3 regions of the Bacillus sp. ABA4_010 genome follow, and region 2 is predicted to be linked to each of the others. Evidence: riboswitches for the same ligand, from Rfam matches in the RefSeq annotation. Region 2 holds a riboswitch; each other region holds the start of a gene.

Region 1 (2,268 bases), 1.1 Mb from region 2:
TTTGAATGCTGTATACCGGTTAAATAAACGTTTGTTTAACTGGTATTTTTTATGGGGAAATGGAATGAGTCGATATAGGAAAAAGCCAGAAGATGAAGGATATATCTTAAAGGCAGGAGAAGTATAATAATTAATGATGCGATCATTATTCAACGAAAAGAGGTTAACGGTGCAGTTGCTGAAATATATATTCTTTATCACAGCGGTTGTCGGGCAATTAATGGGAATGGTGCTGCTTTTTATTGATCGACAAAAGGCGGTTATCTTTTTTGTCGTTTATGGACTTGCGTTAGGCTTGCTGCTTGCTGTACTGATTGTTGAAAGAAGAAAAGAGAAAAAGGAGGATGATGAACGTGATTATCGTGACTACTGATTTTGTACCAGGTAAAGAAATTAAAGAACTGAAAGGGTTTGTACGCGGAAGCACTGTGCAGTCCAAGCATATTGGAAGAGATTTAATGGCTGGATTGAAGACGATTGTTGGAGGAGAAATCAAGGAATATACAGACATGATGGATACGGCCCGTCAGCAAGCGATCGGACGTCTTGTTGAGGATGCCCAGCAAAAAGGAGCCAATGCTGTCATTGCTTTACGTCTTGAAACGTCGAATGTTATGCAAAATGCGTCAGAAATTATGGCTTACGGCACGGCTGTGTATGTCGAATAAGAGACGCTTACATTTTAGGTCTTGCCAAAAATAGCAAGTGTGTTATACTAAGGGCGTAAAAAAAATAAATAATTTGAAAATTCACTAGGGGAGTCCATTCGGACTGAGACGGAGCGCATTCGGACCCTTTGAACCTGATCTGGCTTATACCAGCGTAGGGAAGTGGTAACGTAACGATTGAGATAAAATTGTTATATTCAACCCACTCTGCTGGCAGAGTGGGTTTTTATATTGTTTTAGGTGATAAAGGAAGGTCAAAAAATGAAAAAAGTGCCACAGTTTCATGCTGTATCAACAGGAAAACAGCCGATTGATGAATTGATTCAGACTGTTGCTGCCGTTCATCCGAATGTGGATGCGATTCATTTACGGGAAAAGACAAAAACAGCTGCAGAACTCGTTTACATCATAGAAGAGCTGCAGCGAAGCGGGGTTCCTCTTTCTAAAATTATTGTCAATGATCGTGTCGATGTGGCGTGTGCGATGGGAGTACGGGGGGTTCATCTTGCGTATCACAGTTTACCACTTGAGCGAGTGAGAAGCTGTTTTCCAAGCTTGCTTGTCGGAAAATCGGTTCATTCAGTAGAGGAAGCGCAATTAGCGCAGCAACAAGGAGCTGATTACGTGTTTTATGGGCATATATATGCATCGCAATCGAAACAACAAGAGCTGCCTCGAGGGCTTGCTTCGTTGAAAGCAGTGAAGGAAGCTGTGTCAATTCCAGTTGTAGCGATTGGCGGACTTACACATGAAAATGTCCATGAAGTGATTCAAGTAGGAACTGATGGGATTGCGGTGATGTCAGGCGTGTTTATGGCGAACCATCCGGAAGAGCAAGCGAAACGGTATCAAAATGCTTTACAAAAAAGGGGAGGAATGATGTGAATTCGCATTATGATGTCGCCATTGTAGGCGGAGGGATTATTGGCTGTTCGATTGCGTATCAACTGGCAAAAAGTAATGTAAAGGTAGTGGTGTTGGAGCGAAACAAGGTTGGAAGCGAAGCATCCAGCGCCGCTGCCGGCATTTTAGGGGCACAAGCAGAAATTGATGAAGAAGGACCTCTGCTTCAATTGGCGCTGCAAAGTCGTAGGCAGTTTGGTGAGTTGATTCAGGAATTGCGAGAAGAAACTGGAATTGATGCAGAGCTCATTCAAAAAGGGGTATTAAAACCAGCCCGCTCACCTGAAGAAGCAAGACGCCTAAAGGAAAAAGTAAAACATCATCAAACGTGGGATGCGGATGTTACGTGGCTGACATCAAAAGAAGCAATAATGCAAGAGAAAGAACTTTCGCCGTATTTGGAAGGAGCGATGTACATTCCAAACGATGGGCAAGTCAATCCGGTTAAATTAACCGAGGCTTTGGCTCTTGGCGCTTCTTTTTATGGAGCTGTCATTCAAGAGTATTGTCACGTTCAATCCATTGTCGAGAGGAATGGAGAAGTTACAGGGGTTGCCACTACAACTGGCATGATTCACGCAGATAAAGTACTCGTCACGACTGGAGCATGGGCGAAACAGCTCATGCAGCCGTTTATGGCAAACGGTGATGTGTACCCGGTAAAAGGGGAATGTGTATCCGTGCTGACGAAAGAGCG
Region 2 (2,268 bases):
TTTGCTTGTGTATGCGTCCATTCGAAAATAAATCGCAGCATCACTTTCGTATAATCCAGTAATTGCTCAATGGATATTTGCTCATTGACGGCATGAGCGTTATGTAAATCACCGGGACCATAAATTGCTGTCGGAATCCCCGCTTCCCCTAACCAGCCTCCATCTGTCACAGTCGGTGAAACATCCATCACAGCAGGCTGGTCCAGCACCTCTTCATGTGACTTTGCTAGCAAGCGAACACCTAGATGATTTGGGTCGACTTCCAACGCCGGAAAGATTTCGCCCCGATCTTCAATCATCGACGTTCCGCCCCATTCAAATATCGGAGGATTTTCTTTTAGCCAAATGTCAGCCCTTGCGACATGACTGATATGTTCTTCAATCTCTTTGGCCACCTGTTCGTACGACTCGTTCGGATAGTAATGAACGGTGATCCATAGTCGGCACTCATCCGCAATAAATGCAGCATGCCGGCCCCCTTCAATAACCGCAGGATTAATAGTATTTGTTCCTGGAAGAAAGCCCGGATAGCTTTTCGTCACTGCCCAATGACGCTCAAGCTCCTGTAAGCCTTCTATTACTTTCATCATTTTTTCGATGGCACTTGCCCCGAATAAATTTCCGCCAGCGTGGATCATACTTCTTCTTGTCGCATCATGGAATGTTTGGCGACTTTTGACTGTAATCCACCCCGTAATGACACCGCCTTGCCCTTGAATATGTAAATCACTCGTATCGACGACTACCGCAAAATCGGCGGTATAACCCCTTTTACAACATTGAAGAGTTCCTGCTTCTCCTACCTCTTCGCCAATAACGGATTGAAAAATCAAGTCCCCTGGAAACTCAATGCCTGCCTCGCGAAGAAGCTGAATCGCAAACAATGCTCCAGCAAGGCCACCTTTCATATCTGCTGCACCGCGTCCAATCACTGCCCCATTCTTTACAATGGGAATGAAAGGGTCCGCTTCCCATTCTTCCTCTTCACTCACTTCTGCAACATCGATATGGCCATTCACAATTAAACTTTTATAATTCTCTGGCTTCACTCCCTTTAATACACCTACTACATTCGGGTCGTTTCGATAAACATCCCATTGATCAATCTCGAAACCAAGCTTACTCAAAAAAGAAGCAACATATGATTGGGCCTCTGCCGTATTACGGGCTGGCGGAGCAGGTGTTTGAAACGAAATGAGTGTTTTCAACAAATCAATGAGCTCTTCTTGACGCTCCTCCACTTGATCAATTAATGGTTGCAAGATGTTCTCCATGTTCATCCCTCCTTTTGAACAAATAAAAAACCGCTTCTATTTGAGAAAGAAGCGGTTGTAAACGTAGATTATTCCATTTATCCACCCATGACACGATGATGGCGATACAACGGATTACAACACCGCTTCCCTACGCTAGTATTACCTAGTTCAGGTGGTAAGGGTTAAGGCATATTCGCCTCTCTCAGCTTTTCTAAGCACCCCTAGTGGTGATTACTATTTAATTAGGTGAATGTGTGTACCATTACATAAAAACAGACTGTTTACCAAAATCTCTGTATTAATGTATTTGGTAGATTTATTTTGTTACGGTTATTTGAAAAGAGGGAATTTTCTCCTTTTCAGACAACCTCTTCATTATTTTTAACACATTTAATTGGGATGTTCAATAAAAATATTTTTCTTTACGTGTTTACCCTTCCCATCTACATACGAACTCTGCACAGCGCCAAGCTTTTTTCCGTATAGTGTAAAGAACTTTATCAAGGGAAGGAGCAAGTCTACGATGTTTATGAATCCGTATATATATGTATATCCTCATGGGGCCTCCTGGCTATATTATGAGCCGGTGTCTATTCATCAACCAGTCCGCGTATATTCACCTGTTCATCCTTTATCTTACACGACTATGTCCATAGATGTGAGACCTTATCCAGATGTAGATCCGACTTTATTTAACCAATCTGCCATCGCCATGCAAACGCTCATGAAAGATGCAAGTATTTTGCTAAACAAGTTGGCCGAATCAAAAGAGTTTGACTCCAAGATTATGAAGGCCGCACAGCAATCCAATTCAAAAGCAGTCGATGAATTGATTAAATCAACTGGTATTCAATCTACGGTGAACACATCCTTTAATCCTGACGGCATCCAACTAAAACTATCTTCTAAAGCGGGCGGAACCGAATGCTGTCATCTAACCATCACACTTCGATGGATGTAAGGTGCTTGAACCACTATTCTCTTCATACGAACAATATGTCTACTATTGGAA
Region 3 (2,268 bases), 270 kb from region 2:
GCAATGAAGAGAAACAAAAAGGCTCCAAATAATTTTAGAATCGGAACAAAAAGAAGATCCGTTTCCCCAATATAGGAAATGGATCTTCTTTTTCATTTTACTGTGGATTTGTAGGGACATCTTTATTTCATTAAGATATCCTCGCGCTCTTACTCCTGATGTGGCCGAGTTTTTTCTGCCTGTTTTGCTTGATTATTCGCTGGATTTACTGCAATTTCATTTGAAAACTCCGTAATGGACTTCGGGCTTTGCGCCCCGCCTTTTGTTTTGCGATTTCGTTTTGTCATGAAATCCCCTCCTGTCTTGTAAGTGTAGGACCACCTACTTTTTTAATATGCCCGAATTATTTTTTCTTGTGCATAGCTTATCATGATTCTTGCTGACGATTTTTTTAAAACTATTTTCTTTTAGAACATAGTTTGGTTTGAAAATATTATAGTTGCATTTCTTTAATTTTTTGAACAAGAAAAAAGCATCATCTCTCTTTTGCGTTTGTTTATACTGTTCTTTCTGCCAAGAAAACCTTCCCATTCGCTGTAACAGCGGAAACGTCCGTGTTAGCAAGTGCATTTAATAATTGGATTTGGAAGCTTCCTGGTCCTAACTCAGCACTTTCATGCGCTGCTATTTCAGCAGCTACTCCGTAATAAGTTAAGGCTGACACAGCAGCAGCCATTAAATCCACCGAAACTGCAGCAAACGCCCCAATCACAGATGTCAACAAACACCCTGTTCCTGTTACTTTCGTTAAAATTGGATGACCGTTTTGAATAAGAATTGTGTCCTCTCCATTTGACACGACATCTTCCTTCCCTGTAATCACAACCACACAGTCAAGTTGTTTCGCTGCTTTTTCCGCTAAACTAACAATATTGCCAGCGCCTTCTCCTGCATCGACCCCTTTTACTTCCCAACTATCACCAACGACATTGGCAATTTCACCAGCATTACCGCGAATAATGGACACATTCAATTCCTTCAACAGCTTTCGGGCTGTTTCCGTACGATACGGAGTCGCTCCTGCTCCTACTGGATCTAATACGATAGGAACACCATGCTCATTCGCTGATGCTCCTGCCACAAGCATCGTTTCTATTTCTGATTCAGTTAACGTGCCGATATTTAATACAAGCGCTCCTGCGATTTTAGCCATATCCGCTGCCTCTTCCTTCGCATAGGCCATGACCGGAGAAGCCCCAAGCGCCAATAAACCGTTTGCTGTAAAATTCGTCACTACTACATTTGTAATATTATAGACGAGCGGATTTTTCGTTCTTACCTCTTTTAATAACGGTGCATATAATTTATTTTCCATTTATAGTCCCCCTTTTTATATACAAAAAAGCCGCCCCTGACTGGAGCAGCTTTCAACTATGTTACTTAAACCCGCTCCACTTTCCTACGCTGGTATCACCCAGATCAGGTACAAAGGGTCCGGAACATCTATTCCATCTCAGCCGTATGGCTCCCCTAGTGGCTTCATCGTTATTCATTTTCCTTTCTACTATACTACGAATTAAGCAAGAGAGGCAATGCTTACCATTGCCAAAACAACACTAATTCCGTCTATTTTTGATAACCTTTGTCACCTTGCAGGAAAAAGGAGGAAGTGTTAGGGAATACAATGCATTAACAAATTCTATCATCATTTTTCTCGTTAGGATTAATGTCGAAAGGGTGAAACATTTCATGGTACAAACGTATACAGTAGGAAAATTGGCTAAAAGACTCAAAGTGGAAAAACGGATGATTTTACAGTGGGAGACAGAATTCAGCGATTTTCTTGAAGTCACACGCGATAAAAACAATACCCGCCATTTTTCGGAAAACGATTTACAGCTATTAAAGGAAGTAAAGCAATGGACAAATCAAAATATGGGGCTTGAGAAAATAAAAGAGCACTTGCTTCAAAAAAATACTCCCATTGAGAAAAATCCATTAACTCCTGAACCATCAGCTTCTATTGTCAGCAATCAGACAGCCAATGTTGAAGGAGAGCTTGTAGAAGCGATTCAGCATTACAAAGACGTATTCGAAGTACTTGAAAGCTTCAAGCGGGATTTGCTTCAAGAGATGCGGGAAGGCATTCGCCAAGAAGTGCGAGAAGAAGTATTGGAAGAAGTGAAACGAGAGATTTCAAAAGGTGCCCAGCAAACGACTGAAACAGTGGAAACTTTTGCTTCTTTCCTCACCCAATCTTCTGAGAACACAACGAAAGAGCTGCAGCAATTGGCGAAAGGGACAGAACAGACGGCGAAAACGATGGAA

The links. A riboswitch is a leader RNA that binds a small molecule or an ion and turns the genes downstream of it on or off. The one in region 2 is predicted to bind thiamine pyrophosphate.
Region 1: another riboswitch for thiamine pyrophosphate. It lies ahead of tenI (thiazole tautomerase TenI); the one in region 2 lies ahead of ACXAEO_RS13205 (acetylornithine deacetylase).
Region 3: another riboswitch for thiamine pyrophosphate. It lies ahead of thiM (hydroxyethylthiazole kinase); the one in region 2 lies ahead of ACXAEO_RS13205 (acetylornithine deacetylase).

The regions. Positions count from the first base shown of each region.
Region 1 is NZ_JBSWUN010000003.1:3,490,574-3,492,841, reverse strand. It holds gene ACXAEO_RS18450 (hypothetical protein) at 134-373, shown strand; gene ACXAEO_RS18445 (YbjQ family protein) at 354-668, shown strand; TPP riboswitch at 745-846, shown strand; gene tenI (thiazole tautomerase TenI) at 930-1,553, shown strand; gene thiO (glycine oxidase ThiO) at 1,550-2,268, shown strand, end outside.
Region 2 is NZ_JBSWUN010000003.1:2,419,723-2,421,990, forward strand. It holds gene ACXAEO_RS13205 (acetylornithine deacetylase) at 1-1,274, opposite strand, end outside; TPP riboswitch at 1,385-1,489, opposite strand; gene ACXAEO_RS13210 (YuzC family spore coat inner layer protein) at 1,780-2,217, shown strand.
Region 3 is NZ_JBSWUN010000003.1:2,153,491-2,155,758, forward strand. It holds gene ACXAEO_RS12050 (GapA-binding peptide SR1P) at 1-32, shown strand, start outside; gene ACXAEO_RS12055 (hypothetical protein) at 150-287, opposite strand; gene thiM (hydroxyethylthiazole kinase) at 497-1,315, opposite strand; TPP riboswitch at 1,380-1,482, opposite strand; gene ACXAEO_RS12065 (helix-turn-helix domain-containing protein) at 1,690-2,268, shown strand, end outside.